Regions from separate parts of the Streptomyces sp. NPDC004266 genome, predicted to be linked through region 1. Evidence: riboswitches for the same ligand, from Rfam matches in the RefSeq annotation. Region 1 holds a riboswitch; the other holds the start of a gene.
The links. Region 1 has a riboswitch for cobalamin ahead of ACFYUZ_RS23090 (energy-coupling factor ABC transporter permease). Riboswitches for the same ligand answer to the same signal wherever they lie in the genome.
Positions count from the first base shown of each region.

Region 2: it holds a riboswitch for cobalamin, as region 1 does, so the genes downstream of both, cobN (cobaltochelatase subunit CobN) here and ACFYUZ_RS23090 (energy-coupling factor ABC transporter permease) in region 1, are expected to answer to the same signal.

Region 1 covers NZ_JBIAMM010000009.1:295,819-304,030, forward strand. Annotated here, with positions in the region: gene ACFYUZ_RS23070 (FAD-dependent oxidoreductase) at 1-1,923, opposite strand, end outside; gene ACFYUZ_RS23075 (ATP-binding cassette domain-containing protein) at 2,053-2,925, opposite strand; gene cbiQ (cobalt ECF transporter T component CbiQ) at 2,922-3,671, opposite strand; gene ACFYUZ_RS23085 (energy-coupling factor ABC transporter substrate-binding protein) at 3,677-4,321, opposite strand; gene ACFYUZ_RS23090 (energy-coupling factor ABC transporter permease) at 4,318-5,016, opposite strand; cobalamin riboswitch at 5,045-5,250, opposite strand; gene ACFYUZ_RS23095 (PTS-dependent dihydroxyacetone kinase phosphotransferase subunit DhaM) at 5,329-5,769, opposite strand; gene dhaL (dihydroxyacetone kinase subunit DhaL) at 5,766-6,386, opposite strand; gene dhaK (dihydroxyacetone kinase subunit DhaK) at 6,413-7,405, opposite strand; partial or broken gene ACFYUZ_RS23110 (DeoR/GlpR family DNA-binding transcription regulator) at 8,063-8,212, opposite strand, start outside.
Region 2 covers NZ_JBIAMM010000002.1:285,906-294,117, forward strand. Annotated here, with positions in the region: gene cobN (cobaltochelatase subunit CobN) at 1-3,051, opposite strand, end outside; cobalamin riboswitch at 3,092-3,224, opposite strand; gene ACFYUZ_RS06065 (cobalamin biosynthesis protein CobG) at 3,304-4,584, shown strand; gene ACFYUZ_RS06070 (precorrin-8X methylmutase) at 4,581-5,243, shown strand; gene cobJ (precorrin-3B C(17)-methyltransferase) at 5,240-6,736, shown strand; gene ACFYUZ_RS06080 (hypothetical protein) at 6,758-7,210, opposite strand; gene ACFYUZ_RS06085 (alpha/beta hydrolase) at 7,297-8,212, opposite strand, start outside.

The sequences.
Region 1 (8,212 bases):
ACGGCCCGCGGCGAGCAGCTCCTCGTACAGGTCGCGGCGCGGCTCCTGACCCGCGCAGAGCACGATCGTGTCGACGGGCAGCAGCTGCGGCTCGCCGTCGATCGTGACGTGCAGGCCGGCGTCGTCGATCCGCTCGTACGACACGCCCGCCACCATGGTGACGCCCCGGTGCTTGAGTTCGGTGCGGTGGATCCAGCCGGTCGTCTTGCCGAGGCCCGCGCCGACCTTGGTGGTCTTGCGCTGGAGCAGGTGCACCTGGCGCGGCGGCGCGTTCCGCTCGGGCGCGCGCAGTCCGCCGCGGTTCTCGTAGGAGGTGTCGACGCCCCACTGGCGGAAGTACGTCTCGGGGTCCTGGCTCGCGCCCTCGCCGCCGTCCGTGAGGAACTCGGCGACGTCGAAGCCGATGCCGCCCGCGCCGATGATCGCGACCCGGTCCCCGACGGGCGCGCCGTCCCGCAGCACGTCGAGGTAGCTGAGGACGCTCGGGTGGTCCTCGCCCGCGATGCCGGGCGTGCGGGGGGTGACGCCGGTCGCGACGACGACCTCGTCGTAGTCCTCCAGGTCGGCCGCGGACGCGTACGTGTTCAGGCGGACGTCGATGCCGCGTTCGGCGAGCTGGACGCGGAAGTAGCGCAGCGTCTCGTCGAACTCCTCCTTGCCCGGCACCCGCTTGGCGATGTTCAGCTGGCCGCCGATCTCGGCGGCGCCGTCGAAGAGGGTGACGGAGTGGCCGCGTTCGGCCGCCGCCACCGCGCAGGAGAGTCCGGCCGGGCCCGCGCCGACGACCGCGACGCGCTTGGCGAGGCGGGTGGGGGAGAGGACCAGCTCGGTCTCGTGGCAGGCGCGCGGGTTGACCAGGCAGGAGGTGATCTTCAGGTTGAAGGTGTGGTCGAGGCAGGCCTGGTTGCAGCCGATGCAGGTGTTGATGGTGTCGGCGCGGCCGGCCGTCGCCTTGGCGACGAAGGAGGGGTCGGCGAGGAACGGGCGGGCCAGCGAGACCAGGTCGGCGCGGCCGTCGGCGAGGATCTCCTCGGCGACCTCGGGGGTGTTGATGCGGTTGGAGGTGACGAGCGGCACGGAGACCGCGCCCATCAGCTTCTTGGTCACCCAGGTGTAGGCGCCGCGCGGCACGGAGGTGGCGATGGTGGGGATGCGCGCCTCGTGCCAGCCGATGCCGGTGTTGATGATGGTGGCGCCGGCGGCCTCGATCTCCTTGGCGAGGGAGACCACCTCGTCGAGGGTGGAGCCGCCGGGGACGAGGTCCAGCATGGAGAGGCGGTAGACGAGGATGAAGTCCTCGCCGACGCGCTCGCGGATCCGGCGGACGATCTCCAGCGGGAAGCGGACCCGGTTCTCGTACGAGCCGCCCCAGCGGTCGGTGCGCCGGTTGGTGGCGGAGGCGATGAACTCGTTGATGAGGTAGCCCTCGGAGCCCATCACCTCGACGCCGTCGTACCCGGCCTCCTTGGCCAGCTCGGCGCAGCGCGCGTAGTCCTCGACGGTCTGCTCGACCTCGGCGTCGGTCAGCTCGTTCGGCACGAAGGGGCTGATGGGCGCCTTGATCGGGCTGGGGCCGACGAGGCCGGGGTGGTAGGCGTAGCGGCCGAAGTGCAGGATCTGCATGGCGATCCGGCCGCCCTCGGCGTGCACGGCGTCGGTGATCAGCCGGTGCTCGGCGACCTCCTCGGCGGTGGTCAGCTTGGCTCCGCCGTCCCAGGGCCGGCCGGCCTCGTTGGGGGCGATGCCGCCGGTGACGATGAGCCCCACGCCGCCCCGGGCGCGCTCGGCGTAGAAGGCGGCCATGCGCTCGAAGCCGTGCTCGGTCTCCTCCAGGCCGACGTGCATCGACCCCATGATCACCCGGTTGGGCAGGGTGGTGAACCCGAGGTCGAGCGGGCTCAGCAGGTGCGGGTACGGGGTCATGGGGGCGTCTCCTCGCGCAGGGGTCGTCGACCTCAGTTCTAGGCGACCCCGCGCGCCTTCTGCAACTAGTTGCAGAAGAATGAGGGGGTGATCTCCACTACTCGGCGGCGCGGGTCCCGGGAGGGCGGCTCAGGAGGAGCGGCGGGGCCCGGCCGCCTCGGCCGCCGTCCACGCCTCCAGGTCCTCCGGCGTCCGGGGCTCCACCCCGTCCGCGCCCAGCAGGCCGTGGGCCCGCAGGAGGCGGGCCACCGACGTGCCCCACGGCCGGCGCAGCCGGGCCGCGGCCAGCAGATCGTCGTCCGCGAGGAGCTCGGCGACCGGACCGGTGCGCAGACCGGCGGGCGAGAGCACCGCGGCCTCGTCGGCCCAGCGCAGCGCCAGGTCCACGTCGTGCGTCGCCATCACCACCGTCGTCCCCGCCTCCCGCAGGCGTCCGAGGGCGTCCAGCAGCCGCTCCTGCCCGTGCGGGTCGAGCCCGGCCGTCGGCTCGTCCATGATCAGCACCCGGGGCCGCATCGCCACGGCGCCCGCGATCGCGGCCCGCTTCCGCTGCCCGTAGGACAGCAGATGCGTCGGCCGGTCCTCCAGGGCCACGATGTCCAGCGCCTCCAGGGCCTCCCGCACCCGGAGCCGCACCTCCTCCTCCGGCAGCCCCAGGTTCATCGGACCGAACGACACATCCTGACCGACCGAGGCCGCGAACAACTGGTCGTCCGGATCCTGCACGACCAGCTGCACGGTGGTCCGCAGCCGGGTCAGCCCCTTCCGGTCGTACGCCACCTCGGCCCCGTCCAGGAGCAGCGTCCCGCTCCCGCACCGCAGCCCCCCGCTGAGCAGCCGCAGCAGCGTCGTCTTGCCGCTGCCGTTGCGGCCGAGGAGCGCGATCGCGCGCCCCTCCGCCACCGGGAAGTCCACGTCCGACAGGACCGCGGGCCCGTCCTCGTAGGCGAAACCCGCCTTCACCAGCTCCACGACGGGGTGCGTCGGCGTCGGAGACGTCACGGAAGGAACCTTTCCAGTACGAGGGTGAGGGCGACGAGCCCCGCGAGGAGCGCGCCCGTCGCCGTGAGGAACCGCCGGGAGACCGCGCAGGCCGGCACCAGGACCCGCAGCGTGCCGTCGTAACCGCGCCCGGCGAGCCCCGACTGCAGGCGCTGCGCCCGGTCGAAGGCCCGCACGAACGTGGTCGCGCCGAGCCCGGCGAGCGAACGCCAGGTCGCCGCCCGGGTGGTGTGCCCGAGCCGGGCCGCCTGGGCCTGCCGGATCTTCGCCAGCGAGTCGAGCAGCAGGAAGATGATCCGGTACATCACGAGCGCCACGTCCACCACGGGTGCCGGGACGCCCGCCCGGACGAGCCGGGGCAGCACGTCGGACACCGGCGTGGTGAAGGCGAAGAGCAGCACCCCCAGCGAGGCCGAGGCGGTTCGCAGCAGCAGCTCGCCCGCGTGCGCGGGGCCGCCGGGCGCGAGGGCCACGAGCCCGCGCGCACCTCCCACCTCGAAGAGCAGCGGAACGGCTCCCGTGACACAGAAACCGAGCGGGATGCGGAACGCCCGCCACAGCTGACGGCCCGGCACACCGGCCGGACCGAGGAGCACCGCGAGCGTGGCCGCCGCCACGAGCACGGCGCCCGGCCACGGCGGCAGGGAGACGGCGCACAGCGTCAGGCCGAAGCCGAGGGCGGCCTTCTCCACGGGATGGCGGCGGCGCCAGCGACTGCTGTGCGCCGCCGCGTCGATCGGCAGCATCGGCGCTACGCGCCCGTACCGTCGAACGGCACGGAACCGTCGGCCTCGGGAGCCTCCGCCCCACCGCCGCCGGACCCGGACCCGTGGCCCAGGGCGCTGAGGTCGGCGGCCCCGGCCCCGGCCCCGGCCCCGGCCCCGGCCCCGGCCCCTGCCCCGGCACGGGCACTGGCTGCGACCCCGGCCCCGGCCCCGGCGGCACGGGGGCCCGGGCCGGAGCGTGCGGCACCGCCGCTCGCGGTACCGGAATCGGGCCCACCCCGTACCCCGGCGGACCCGCCGTCCCCGACGGGGTCGCCCTCCGCCGCCGCGCCCTCGGTCCCCGCCGCCTCGGCGGCTGCCGCGGCCACGGCGCGGGCCGCGCCCTGCCGACGGCCGCGCCGCAGGCCGAAGTAGTACGCCAGGACACCGGCGCCGATCGCCGCCTGGAGGGCGAAGAGCGCCGACTCGATCTCGCCGGACGGCGGCTCGTACAGCGGGCTGAACCACGGCTCGTAGTCCGGCCGGAGCTCCGTGATCGCGGTCTCCGCCTCGCTGTCGGACCCGCTGAACGGCTGCTCCTTGTGGTCGCCGAGGCCCAGCGCGAGCGGCAGGACCGCGAGCGCGGCGACGAGGAGCAGCAGCAGCGTGTTGACCTTCGCGTTCCGGCTCATCGCGCGGCCACCTCCTCGGGCCGCTCCGCCCGCGGCCGGTCGAGGACGCCGAGGCGCGTCAGCTCGCCCTTGCTGGACTGGGTGAGCAGCCTCATCACGAGCACCGTGAGCAGGCCCTCGCTCACCGCCAGCGGAATCTGGGTCACGGCGAAGATCCCGCCGAACTTGGCCAGCGCGCCGGGCACGCCGCTGCCGGGGTCGGGGAACGCCAGGGCCAGCTGCACGCTGGTGACGCAGTACGTGGACAGGTCGGCGACGAACGCGCCGAAGAAGACGGCCACCATCAGGGGCGCGCCGAACCGCCGAAGCAGCCGGTACGTCCCGTAGCCCGCCCAGGGGCCGACGATCGCCATGGAGAAGGCGTTCGCGCCGAGCGTGGTCAGCCCGCCGTGCGCGAGCAGCAGGGCCTGGAAGAGCAGGGTGATCGTCCCGAGGACCGCCATGATCGGCGGCCGGAACAGAACGGCGCCGAGCCCCGTACCGGTCGGATGCGAGCAACTGCCGGTGACCGAGGGCAACTTGAGCGCCGACAGGACGAAGGTGAAGGCACCGGAGGCGCCGAGCAGCAGAGTGGATTCGGGGTTCGACCGCACCTCGCGGGTCAGCGCGCGCACCCCGTGGACGACGAACGGAGCGGCCGCGACGCCCCAGGCGGCGGCGTGCGCAGGGGGCAGATACCCCTCGGCTATATGCATGATCGGGAGACCCTCTCCAGCACCTCGTGGATGGACAACGCACCCTGGCCGGTCTCCTGGCTGACGGTCATACGGCCCGACTCCGCCTTCCCACACCGTCGCGGTCTCCCGCGACGGTCCAGTGGCTTCCCCGAGGTGTTCCCCCGGGGGTGGAGCCGGACCTCCCGATCACAGTGGCGAGGGCCGCACCGGTACTGCACCGGTTTCCCGTACACCAAGGCCCTGCGACATTAGTGGGTTGACCTGCTGGATCACAACACGGCCACCACGCGGCGCGTCCCTCCGGTCACTCCACGCACTCGGCCCCCGTGGTCACTCCTTGCGGTAGGAGTACGCCTCCGAGGCCGCTGCCGCCACCGCGTCGAGGTCCCCGCCGGCGCTCGCCGTCACCAGCGCGGCCACCGCGCCCTCGACGAACGGCGCGTCCACCAGGCGGGAGCCCTCGGGCAGTTCGTCGCCCTCGGCGAGCAGCGCCTTCACGGTGAGGACCGCGCTGCCCAGGTCGACGAGGAGCGCGACCCCGGCCCCCCGGTCGACGGCCTTCGCGGCCTCCCAGATCAGCTCGGAACTCGTCCCGAGGCCACCGTCCGGCGTCCCGCCCGCGGGCAGGACCGGCGCGAGGTCACCGCCGCCCGCGAGGCCGCGGGCCAGTTCGGCGACCGCCGTCGCGACCGCCGCGCTGTGCGAGACGAGCACGATGCCGACGACCGCCGGGGCCGAACCCTCCGGGACCGGACGACCCGCCGGGCTCATCGCGCGCCCTCCGCCCCGGCGGTGTCGGCGAGGGCCGCGAAGAGCAGCGCCGACGACGTCGCCCCCGGATCCTGGTGCCCGACCGACCGCTCCCCGAGATAACTGGCCCTGCCCTTGCGCGCCCGGAGGGGCACCGTCGCCAGGGCGCCCCCCTCGGCGGCGGCGCGGGCCGCCTCGTACGAGCTCCGCAGTCCCTCCACGCCCGGCACGAGCGCGTCCAGCATCGTCTTGTCGCCCACCTGGGCACCGCCCAGCTGCGACACGGCGGCCACACCGGCGCCGAGCGCCTCCGCCAGCCGCTCCCGGGTGACCTCCCCGTCCTCGCCCAGGGCCTTCCCCGCGCGCCGCAGCAGCGTCCCGTACAGCGGCCCCGAAGCGCCGCCGACGGTGGAGATGAGCTGCCGTCCGGCGGCGGTGAGCACCGCGCCCGGGCTCGCGGGCGGCTCCTTCGCCAGGGTCTCCGCCACGGCGGCGAACCCCCGCTTGAGATTGGCTCCGTGATCGGCGTCGCCGATGGCCGAATCCAGCTCGGTGAGCCGGTCCGCCTCCCGGGCGACGTCCTCGGCCGCCGCGGCCAGCCAGCGCACCAGGAACCCGGCGCCGAAGGTCTCCGTCATCTCGCTCCCCCTTCCCGTCCCGGGACTCACCGGCCCCAGCGCAGCGCGGGCGTCCGCACCGGCGCGTCCCACAGGCGCAGCAGCTCCTCGTCGACCTCGCACAGGGTCACCGAGCACCCCGCCATGTCGAGCGAGGTCACGTAGTTCCCGACCAGTGTCCGGGCCACCGGCACCTTCCGCTCGGCGAGCACCCGCTGCACCTCGGCGTTGAACCCGTACAGCTCCAGGAGCGGCGTCCCGCCCATCCCGTTCACCAGGGCGATGACCGGCCCGGACGGGCTCAGGTCCTCCACGACGGCGTCCACGGCGAAGTCCGCGATCTCCCGCGAGGTCATCATGGCCCGCCGCTCCCGGCCGGGCTCGCCGTGGATGCCGATGCCCAACTCCAGCTCCCCTTCCGGGAGGTCGAAGGTCGGGCCGCCCTTGGCGGGGGTGGTGCAGGCGCTCAGGGCCACCCCGAAGGACCGGCACCGCCCGTTCACCCGGCGGGCGATCGACTCCACCCGCTCCAGCGGGGCGCCCTCCTCGGCGGCCGCGCCCGCGATCTTCTCCACGAACAGCGTGCCGCCGGTGCCGCGCCGGCCCGCCGTGTACAGGCTGTCCGTCACCGCCACGTCGTCGTCGACGAGGACCTTGGCGACCTGGATGCCCTCGTCCTCGGCGAGTTCGGCGGCCATCTCGAAGTTCAGCACGTCACCGGTGTAGTTCTTGATGACGAACAGCACCCCGGCGCCGCTGTCGACCGCGGCGGCGGCCCGCACCATCTGATCGGGCACGGGCGAGGTGAACACCTCGCCCGGACACGCGGCCGCCAGCATGCCGGGGCCCACGAACCCCCCGTGCAGCGGCTCGTGCCCGGACCCGCCGCCGGACACCAGCGCCACCTGCCCCGCCACGGGCGCGTCCCGCCGCACCACCACGCGCCGCTCCACGTCCACGGTCAGCTCGGGATGCGCCGCGGCCATCCCCCGCAGCGCGTCGGCGACGACGGTCTCCGGAACGTTGATCAGCATCCTCACGGGTACCTCCTGTAGAGACTGGCCGGCATGTGACTGAACAGGCTTTTCACAGGTCAGAAAGGGTGAGGCGGGTTATCGGTCTTGGCGGTTCGCGGCTCCCAGGGTCGGTTGCGCGCGGTACGGATGCCGACCTGTCGCCGCCTTTCCTGGCCACCCGTCAGGGTCGGCTCGTGCTGCGTGCTCTTTGCATGTGTGCATGATGGCGCAATTATCGGCGTGGGGGGTGGGGTCGCGCACCGGTGCGTCGCGGCCGGAAGCGGCCGATTCCCTGCCGGCAGGCTTTGTGCGGCGCCTTGGGGTTCGGCGGCGACGGACTGGACGGCGAGTCTCCGCAGGGAACCGTCAGACAGCTGAGTGGATGCCTGGACGACAGCCTCCGCAAGTGGCTCACCGGATCGGGGATCCGCCACCCCTTGCTCTCTCTTGACGGAGTCAGGCCCCGGCAGCCGGCCGGGGACAGCAGTACGCTCCATGCCCTGGCGGATACCGAGGACGGGTTCCTGCGGCGCGTGCGGAAGCCGTTCGGGTCGTGGCCGTAGGTGAGGGCGTACGGGGTGAGTGGCACGACCAGCGGGGCGGGAACGACTGTCGGTGCGGCGGGCCGTCAGGGGGCCGACCCCGTGCGGGAGACCGTGCGGACCTCCCGGGGCGTGGCGCTCAGGCGGTGATCACCTTGACGCCCGCCTCCACCAGGCGCGCGGACATGTCGTCCGGCACCCTGGTGTCGGTCACGAGGGCGTCGATGCGGTCCAGGCCGCAGATCCGGGCGAAGGCGCGATGCCCCAGCTTGGACGAGTCGGTGACGAC
Region 2 (8,212 bases), on a different contig from region 1:
CTCCATCTCGGCGCGCGCCGGGCGCCCTTCGAGCCCGCGCCCGTACGCGTACCCGCCCCACACCGTGTAGACCTCGGCGAGGTCCGCGTCCGTGCGCCAGTCGCGCGAGTCGATCAGCTGGAGGATGCCCGCGCCGTACGTGCCGGGGCGGGAGCCGAAGATGCGGGTGGTGGCGCGCCGTTCGTCGCCGTGCTCGGCGAGGTCGGCCTGCGCGTGGGCCCGCACGTAGTTGTCCGAGGCGGACTCGTCCTCCAGGCCCGCCACCAGCCGTACGGCGTCGTCGAGGAGGCCGATGACGTGCGGGAACGCGTCCCGGAAGAAGCCCGAGATGCGCAGCGTCACGTCGACGCGCGGGCGGCCGAGCTCGGCGAGCGGAATGGGCTCCAAGCCGTTGACCCGGCGGGAGGCCTCGTCCCACAGCGGGCGGACGCCGAGCAGGGCGAGCGCCTCGGCGACGTCGTCGCCGGCGGTGCGCATCGCGCTGGTGCCCCAGAGGGAGAGTCCGACGGACGTCGGCCACTCGCCGTTGTCGGCGCGGTAGCGCTCCAGGAGCGAGTCGGCGAGCGCCTGGCCGGTCTCCCAGGCGAGCCGGGACGGCACGGCCTTGGGGTCGACGGAGTAGAAGTTGCGGCCGGTCGGCAGGACGTTGACCAGGCCCCGGAGCGGGGAGCCGGACGGGCCGGCCGGGACGAAGCCGCCGTTCAGGGCGTGCACGGCGTGGGCCAGCTCGTCGGTGGTGGCGGCGAGACGCGGCACGACCTGGAGGGCGGCGAAGGTCAGCACCTCGCGGACCTCGGGGCCGTACGCGGCGGCGACCGTGTCGATCGCGTGCACCGCCCAGTCGGCGGCCTCCATCGCCTCGACCAGCTCGCGCGCCTTCGCCTCCGCCTCGTCGGCGGTGGTGCGGGTCGCGGCCGACTCGTCCAGGCCGAGGGCCTCGCGCAGACCGGGCAGCGCCTGCGTGCCGCCCCAGATCTGGCGGGCGCGGAGGATGGAGAGGACCAGGTTGACCCGGGCCTCGCCCTCCGGCGCGCCGCCGAGGACGTGCAGGCCGTCGCGGATCTGGGCGTCCTTGACCTCGCACAGCCAGCCGTCGACGTGCAGCAGGAAGTCGTCGAAGCCGTCGTCCTCGGGCCGCTCTTCGAGCCCCAGGTCGTGGTCGAGCTTGGCGGCCTGGATCAGGGTCCAGATCTGGGCGCGGATGGCCGGGAGCTTCGCCGGGTCCATCGAGCTGATCTGCGCGTACTCGTCGAGCAGCTGCTCCAGGCGGGCGATGTCGCCGTACGAGTCGGCGCGGGCCATCGGCGGCACCAGGTGGTCGACGAGGGTGGCGTGGACGCGCCGCTTGGCCTGGGTGCCCTCGCCCGGGTCGTTGACGAGGAACGGGTAGATCAGCGGGATGTCGCCGAGGGCCGCGTCGGGGCCGCAGGCGGCGGACAGGCCGGCGTTCTTGCCGGGCAGCCACTCCAGGTTGCCGTGCTTGCCGAGGTGGACCATGGCGTCGGCGCCGAAGCCGCCGTCCTCGGCGCGGGCGGCGATCCAGCGGTAGGCGGCCAGGTAGTGGTGGGACGGCGGGAGATCGGGGTCGTGGTAGATCGCGATCGGGTTCTCGCCGAAGCCGCGCGGCGGCTGGATGAGGATCAGGAGGTTCCCGCGCCGCAGGGCGGCGAGGACGATGTCGCCCTCCGGGTTGCGGGAGCGGTCGAGGAACATCTCGCCGGGCGCGGGGCCCCAGTGCTCCTCCACCTGCTCGCGGAGTTCGGCGGGCAGGGTCGCGTACCAGCGCTTGTAGTCGGCGGCCGGGATGCGGACCGGGTTCTTCGCGAGCTGCTCCTCGGTCAGCCAGTCCTGGTCGTGGCCGCCGGCCTCGATGAGGGCGTAGATCAGCTCGTCGCCGTCGCCGGAGACCAGGCCGGGGAGGTCTTCGACGGGCCCGAAGTCGTAGCCCTCGGCGATGAGGCGGCGCAGGAGCGCGACGGCGGAGGCGGGGGTGTCGAGGCCGACGGCGTTGCCGATGCGGGAGTGCTTCGTCGGGTACGCGGAGAGGACGAGCGCCAGCTTCTTCTCGGCGTTCGGGATGTGGCGGAGCCGGGCGTGCCGGACCGCGATCCCGGCGACGCGTGCGGCGCGCTCGGCGTCGGCGACGTACGCGGGCAGTCCGTCCTCGTCGATCTCCTTGAAGGAGAAGGGGACGGTGATGAGGCGGCCGTCGAACTCGGGCACGGCGACCTGGCTGGCGGCGTCCAGCGGGGAGAGGCCCTCGTCGTTCTCCTCCCACGCGGACCGCGAGCCGGTCAGGCACAGGGCCTGGAGGATCGGCACGTCGAGCGCGGCGAGCGCGCCCGCGTCCCAGGCCTCCTCGTCGCCGCCGGCCTGGGCCTCGGCGGGCTTGGTGCCGCCGGCGGCGAGGACGGTGGTGACGATCGCGTCGGCCGTACGGAGACGGTCGAGCAGCTCCGGCTCCGGGGCGCGCAGGGACGCCACGTACAGCGGGAGGGCGCGGGCGCCCGCGTCCTCGATCGCCCCGCACAGGGCGTCGACGAAGGCGGTGTTCCCGCTCATGTGGTGGGCGCGGTAGTAGAGCACGGCGACGGTCGGGCCGGTCACGTCGGCCCTGGGGGTCCGCTCCAGCGGGCCCCAGGTGGGGGCGGCGGCCGGGGCGTCGAAGCCGTGGCCGGTGAGCAGGACGGTGTCGGAGAGGAAGCGGGCCAGCTGCTCCAGGTTGGCCGGGCCGCCGTGTGCCAGATAGGCGTGGGCCTCGGTGGCGACGCCGACCGGGACGGTGGAGGCCTCCATGAGCTGGGCGTCGGGGGCCTGCTCGCCGCTGAGGACGACGACCGGCTTCCCGGCGGCGAGGACCGCGTCCAGGCCCTCCTGCCAGGAGCGGACGCCGCCGAGGAGGCGGACGACGACCAGGTCGGCGCCGTCGAGGAGGGCCGGGAGGTCGGCGAGCGGGAGGCGGGAGGGGTTGGCGAAGCGGTACTCCACCGGCCCTCCGGCCGCGCGGGCGCTGAGCAGGTCGGTGTCGGAGTGCGACAGCAGCAGGAGCATGGCGAGCTCAGGCCCTTCCTCGGGGTTGTCCGCGCCCCGGGTGGTCGAGTGGACGGCGGGAGTTCCTGACTCACCCGTCCCTCGCGGGTACGGGCTCACAGTGGCGGGACCGCGCCGGATTCTCACCGGGCTTCCTCCCCGGGGTCCTGGGACCCCATGCCGATCTGCATCCTAGATCGTGGCGTCGGCGGGCCCCAGGGAGCGGCGGGGTCGACCGGATCACACTCGGTGGCCGGCCGGTTCCCCGTGGGTATGCTCGCCGCCATGCCGCCCACCCCACCCCCGACGCCCGAACCGGGTGAAGTTCGCATACGGGACCGTGGCGACGCCTGCCCCGGGGCGCTGCGCCTGCACCCCGCCGACGACGGACGCCTCGCCCGACTGCGCCTGCCCGCCGGTCGCCTGACGGCCCGTCAGGTCGAGGTCCTGGCCCGCGCCGCCGAGTCCCTCGGCGACGGGCGGATCAGCATCACCTCGCGCGGCAACGCGGAGCTGCGCGGCCTCGGCGAGGGCTGCGGGGCGGAGCTGGCGGAGCTCCTGGCCGGGGCCGGTCTGCTGCCCTCCCCCACCCACGAGCGCGTCCGCAACATCGTGGCCTCGCCCGGCGCCGGGCTCGACGGACTCGGCTGCGCGGACGTGCAGTTGTGGGCGCGCGAGCTGGACGCCGCCCTGTGCGCCGAGCCCCGGGCCGCGTCCCTTTCGGGACGGTTCCTCTTCGTCCTCGACGACGGGCGCGGGGACGTCGCCGGACTCGGCGGCGATGTGAGCTTGGTCGCAGGCCTGGACGGGTCCGCGCTGCTGCGGCCCGGCTCCCCGGGAGCACCTCCCCGGCCGAAGGCCCCGGGGGCCCCGGGGGTATTCCGCCTCGCCGCCGACGACGCCGTACGGGCCGCCCTCGCCACCGCCCTCGCGTTCCTCGACGCCGCCGAGGCCGCCGGGAACGGCGCCTGGCGGCCGCACGAACTGCCCGACGAGCACGTCCCCGACTGGGCCGGTGCCCTCGCACGGGCCGGGATCGCGGCGGAGCCCGTACCCGTACCGCCGCTGCCCGCGGCCCGGCCGCCCGCGCCCGGCCCGCTCGGCGACCACGCCCTGCACGTCCTCGCCCCCCTCGGCCGGCTGACCGCCGCGCAACTGCGGGCCCTGGCCGACGGCGCCGACGAGCTCCGGCTCACGCCCTGGCGGGGCGCGGTCGTCGTCGGAGCCCGTGCCGACCGGCTGCCCGAGCTGGAGACGTACGGCCTGGTCACCCGGCCCGACCTGCCCTCGGTCGGGGTCAGCGCCTGCACCGGGCGGCCCGGCTGCGCCAAGTCCCTCGCCGACGTCCGGACGGACGCCGCCCTCGTCCACCGCGGGGGCCTGCCCGTCCACTTCTCCGGGTGCGAGCGCCGCTGCGGGCACCCGCACGGCACCTGGGTCGACGTCCTCGCCACCGGCGACGACGCCTACCTGGTGGACGGCGCCCCCACCCCCCGCACCTCCCTGCCCGAAGCGGTGACCACGGCCCGCAGCCTGCCGGCCCACACGAGATGAGCGAGAGCACCAGGATGTTCGACTACGAGAAGGACGGGACGGAGATCTACCGCCGGTCCTTTGCCACGATCCGCGCCGAGGCGGACCTCGCGGGCCTGCCCGCCGACGTCGCCCAGGTGGCGGTCCGGATGATCCACGCCTGCGGCATGACCGACCTCGTGCAGGACATCGCGTACTCGCCGCGGGTCGTCGCGAACGCCCGCGCCGCCCTCCGGGCCGGCGCTCCCGTCCTCTGCGACGCGCAGATGGTCGCCAGCGGCGTCACCCGCAAGCGGCTGCCCGCCGACAACGAGGTGCTCTGCGCCCTCTCCGACCCGGCCGTGCCGGGCCTCGCCGCCGAGCTGGGCACCACCCGCTCCGCCGCCGCGCTCGAACTGTGGCGGGACCGCCTCGAAGGCTCCGTCGTCGCCATCGGCAACGCCCCGACCGCCCTCTTCCACCTCCTGGAGATGGTCGCGAAGGGCGCCGGGAGGCCCGCCGCCGTGCTCGGCATCCCGGTCGGCTTCATCGGCGCCGCCGAGTCCAAGGACGCGCTCGCCGAGAACACCCTCGGCCTCGACTACCTGGTCGTACGGGGCCGGCGCGGCGGCAGCGCGATGACGGCCGCCGCGATCAACGCCCTCGCCCACGAAGCGGAGATCCAGGAGATCCAGGCATGACCACCGTGACGCCCGGCAAGCTGTACGGCGTGGGCCTCGGCCCCGGCGACCCGAACCTGATGACCGTCGCCGCCGTGAAGGCGATCGCCGAGGCCGACGTCATCGCCTACCACTCGGCCCGCCACGGCCGCTCCATAGCGCGCTCCATCGCCGCCGAGCACATCCGCGAGGACCACGTCGAGGAGCGGCTGATGTACCCGCTCACGGTGGAGACCACGGACCACCCGGGCGGCTACCGGGGCGCCCTGAACGACTTCTACGAGGAGGCCTCGGCCCGCCTCGCCGCCCACCTCGACGCCGGCCGCACCGTCGCCGTCCTCGCCGAGGGCGACCCGCTCTTCTACGGCTCGTACCAGCACATGCACAAGCGGCTCGCCGACCGCTACGACACGACCGTCATCCCCGGCGTCACCTCGGTGAGCGCCGCCGCCGCCCGGCTCGGCGAGCCGCTGTGCGAGGCGGAGGAGGTCCTCACGATCATCCCCGGCACCCTGCCGGAGGACGAGCTGACGGCCCGTCTCGCGGGCACCGACTCGGCGGTCGTCATGAAGCTCGGCCGCACCTTCCCCACCGTGAGGCGGGCCCTGGAACGGGCGGGCCGGCTGGACGACGCCCGTTACGTGGAGCGCGCGTTCATGACGGGCGAGCGGACGGAGCGGCTGACGGACGTGGACCCGTCCTCGGTCCCGTACTTCTCCGTCGCCGTCCTCCCCTCCCGCATCGACCAGGAGCCCCCCGTACGGGAAGCGGGCGAGGTCACCGTCGTCGGCACCGGCCCCGCCGGGGCGCCCTGGCTCACCCCCGAGTCGCGCGGCGCGCTCGTCAACGCCGACGTCCTCGTCGGCTACACGACGTACCTCGACCGGGTCCCCGTCCTGCGCCCCGGCCAGATCCGCCACGGCTCCGACAACAAGGTCGAGTCCGAGCGCGCCGAGTTCGCCCTCGACCTGGCCCGGCGCGGGCACAGGGTCGCGGTCGTCTCCGGCGGCGACCCCGGCGTCTTCGCCATGGCGACGGCCGTCCTGGAGGTCGCCTGCGAACCGGAGTACGCGGACGTGCCCGTACGGGTCCTCCCGGGGGTGACCGCGGCGAACGCCGCCGCCGCCGCGGCCGGCGCCCCCCTGGGCCACGACTACGCCACGATCTCCCTCTCCGACCGCCTCAAGCCCTGGGACGTCATCGAGGCCCGGCTGCGCGCGGCGGCGGGTGCCGACCTGGTCATCGCCCTCTACAACCCGGGCTCCAAGTCCCGCACCCACCAGGTGGCCGCCGCCCGCGACCTCCTCCTGGAACTCCGCGCCCCGGAGACCCCGGTGGTCGTCGCCCGCGACGTCGGCGGCCCGGAGCAGTCGGTCCGGGTCCTCACCCTCAAGACCCTGGACCCCTCCGAGGTCGACATGCGCACCCTCCTCCTGATCGGCTCCTCGCAGACGCGCGCGGTCGAACGGGGCGACGGCCGCACGATCGCGTGGACGCCGCGGCGGTACGGCTGACGGCCGGGGCCCAGACGACGGTCAGAACTCCTGCTGCTCGACTCCGGGCGGCAGGAGGCAGGGGGTGTTCACGCCGAGGGTGATCAGCTCGTCGGACACGTCCCCAGCGGTCACGAACTGGCGGTCCTTCGGATGCTCGGCATCTACCAGGTCGGACGGGTCCAAGGCCGGATCAGATCGATAGCCGACGATCCTGAAGCCCTGCTTCTCGAGCTCTTTCTTGATCGCCAGGATGCCCGCGGCCTGCTGGGCCTTGGGAAGCTTCGCGCGGGCGTCGTACGCCAGCGTGAACCGGCCGTCGTCTGCCGACTCGCCGTTCTTCCCCAGGCAGTTGGTGAAGTTCGCCTGGTAGGTCGACGGCACGATCTCAGCCTCTGCGGTGCGCGCCATGGACTCGACCCAGTGCTTGGCCCATGCCTCGGCCTTCGCCTTGGTCATCCGGGGAAGAGGATCGTTCTTGGCTTCGTCGGACACACAGCCTCCCAGCAGCAGTACGAGAACGGGAACGAGGGCGAGAGACGCCCTCCGCAACGTGGGCATGGGCCCGCAGCTCCTTCTGGTCATGGGCGGGGTCCGATATTCGGCTGCTTGCCCGCGATAATGCGTCCCTGGTTGTTCAGACTCTGGCTGCCGTCGTTCCAATAGCCGCTGTGGCCACTGGTATCGACGTACATCCGCTGACCACCGAATTCGGGCTCCTTCGGATCGGCGCCAAGGGTTTTGCCCGCCGTCCAATTCACCACGCCGTCGTCGGGCGCAGCCCCAGCCCAGAGGTGTGAGGGCGAGACATGGAGCTGGTCGGCCCGATCCACGCTCAGGCCCGGGCTGCCGACCACGACCATGTCGTCGGTGTCGAGGCCCCGGCCCCCCGCGTCCGCCGTGCCCACCATGGTGGAGCCGTAACTGTGTCCGATGACGGTGAGGTGGGTGCGCTCGCCCTCGTGTGATGCCCGCAGCCCGTGGGTGAAGTCCCGCAACGTCTCGGCGTCGTCCTCGGCCCGACCGGTCGTGGCGATCCCCAGGTTCAGTTCGGGGTCGTTCGCTTCGAAGTTGGCTTCGGGAGCGTCGTAATCCAGCCAGCTGATGACCGCCACATCGGTGCCCCGGCCCTCGCTCCACCGGCCCGCCGCCCCCTGCAACTTCTCCGCCCGGTCGATCTGGTCCCCGAAGTTGTCCAGCTGGTTGCTCGTCCCCGCCACCGAGACCGCCGTGTGCCGGGCCGTGTCCGGGTTGCCGACCGAGACGATCGCGCGGCCGTCCTTCTCCGTGCCGAACCCCAGCAGGTACAGCTGCTTGTGCGCCGGAGCCGTGTCGGAGCGGTCCAGGCGGTCCTTCATCGCGAGCAGCCCCCGGTAGCTGTAGCGGTCGTGGTAGCCGAGGCCGCCCTCCCGCAGCGCGTAGTCGTTGATGCGCGTGTCGAGCACCGTCCGGTTGGCCTGGTCCCGGGTGGTCGCGGGCAGGCCGTCGAGGGAGCCG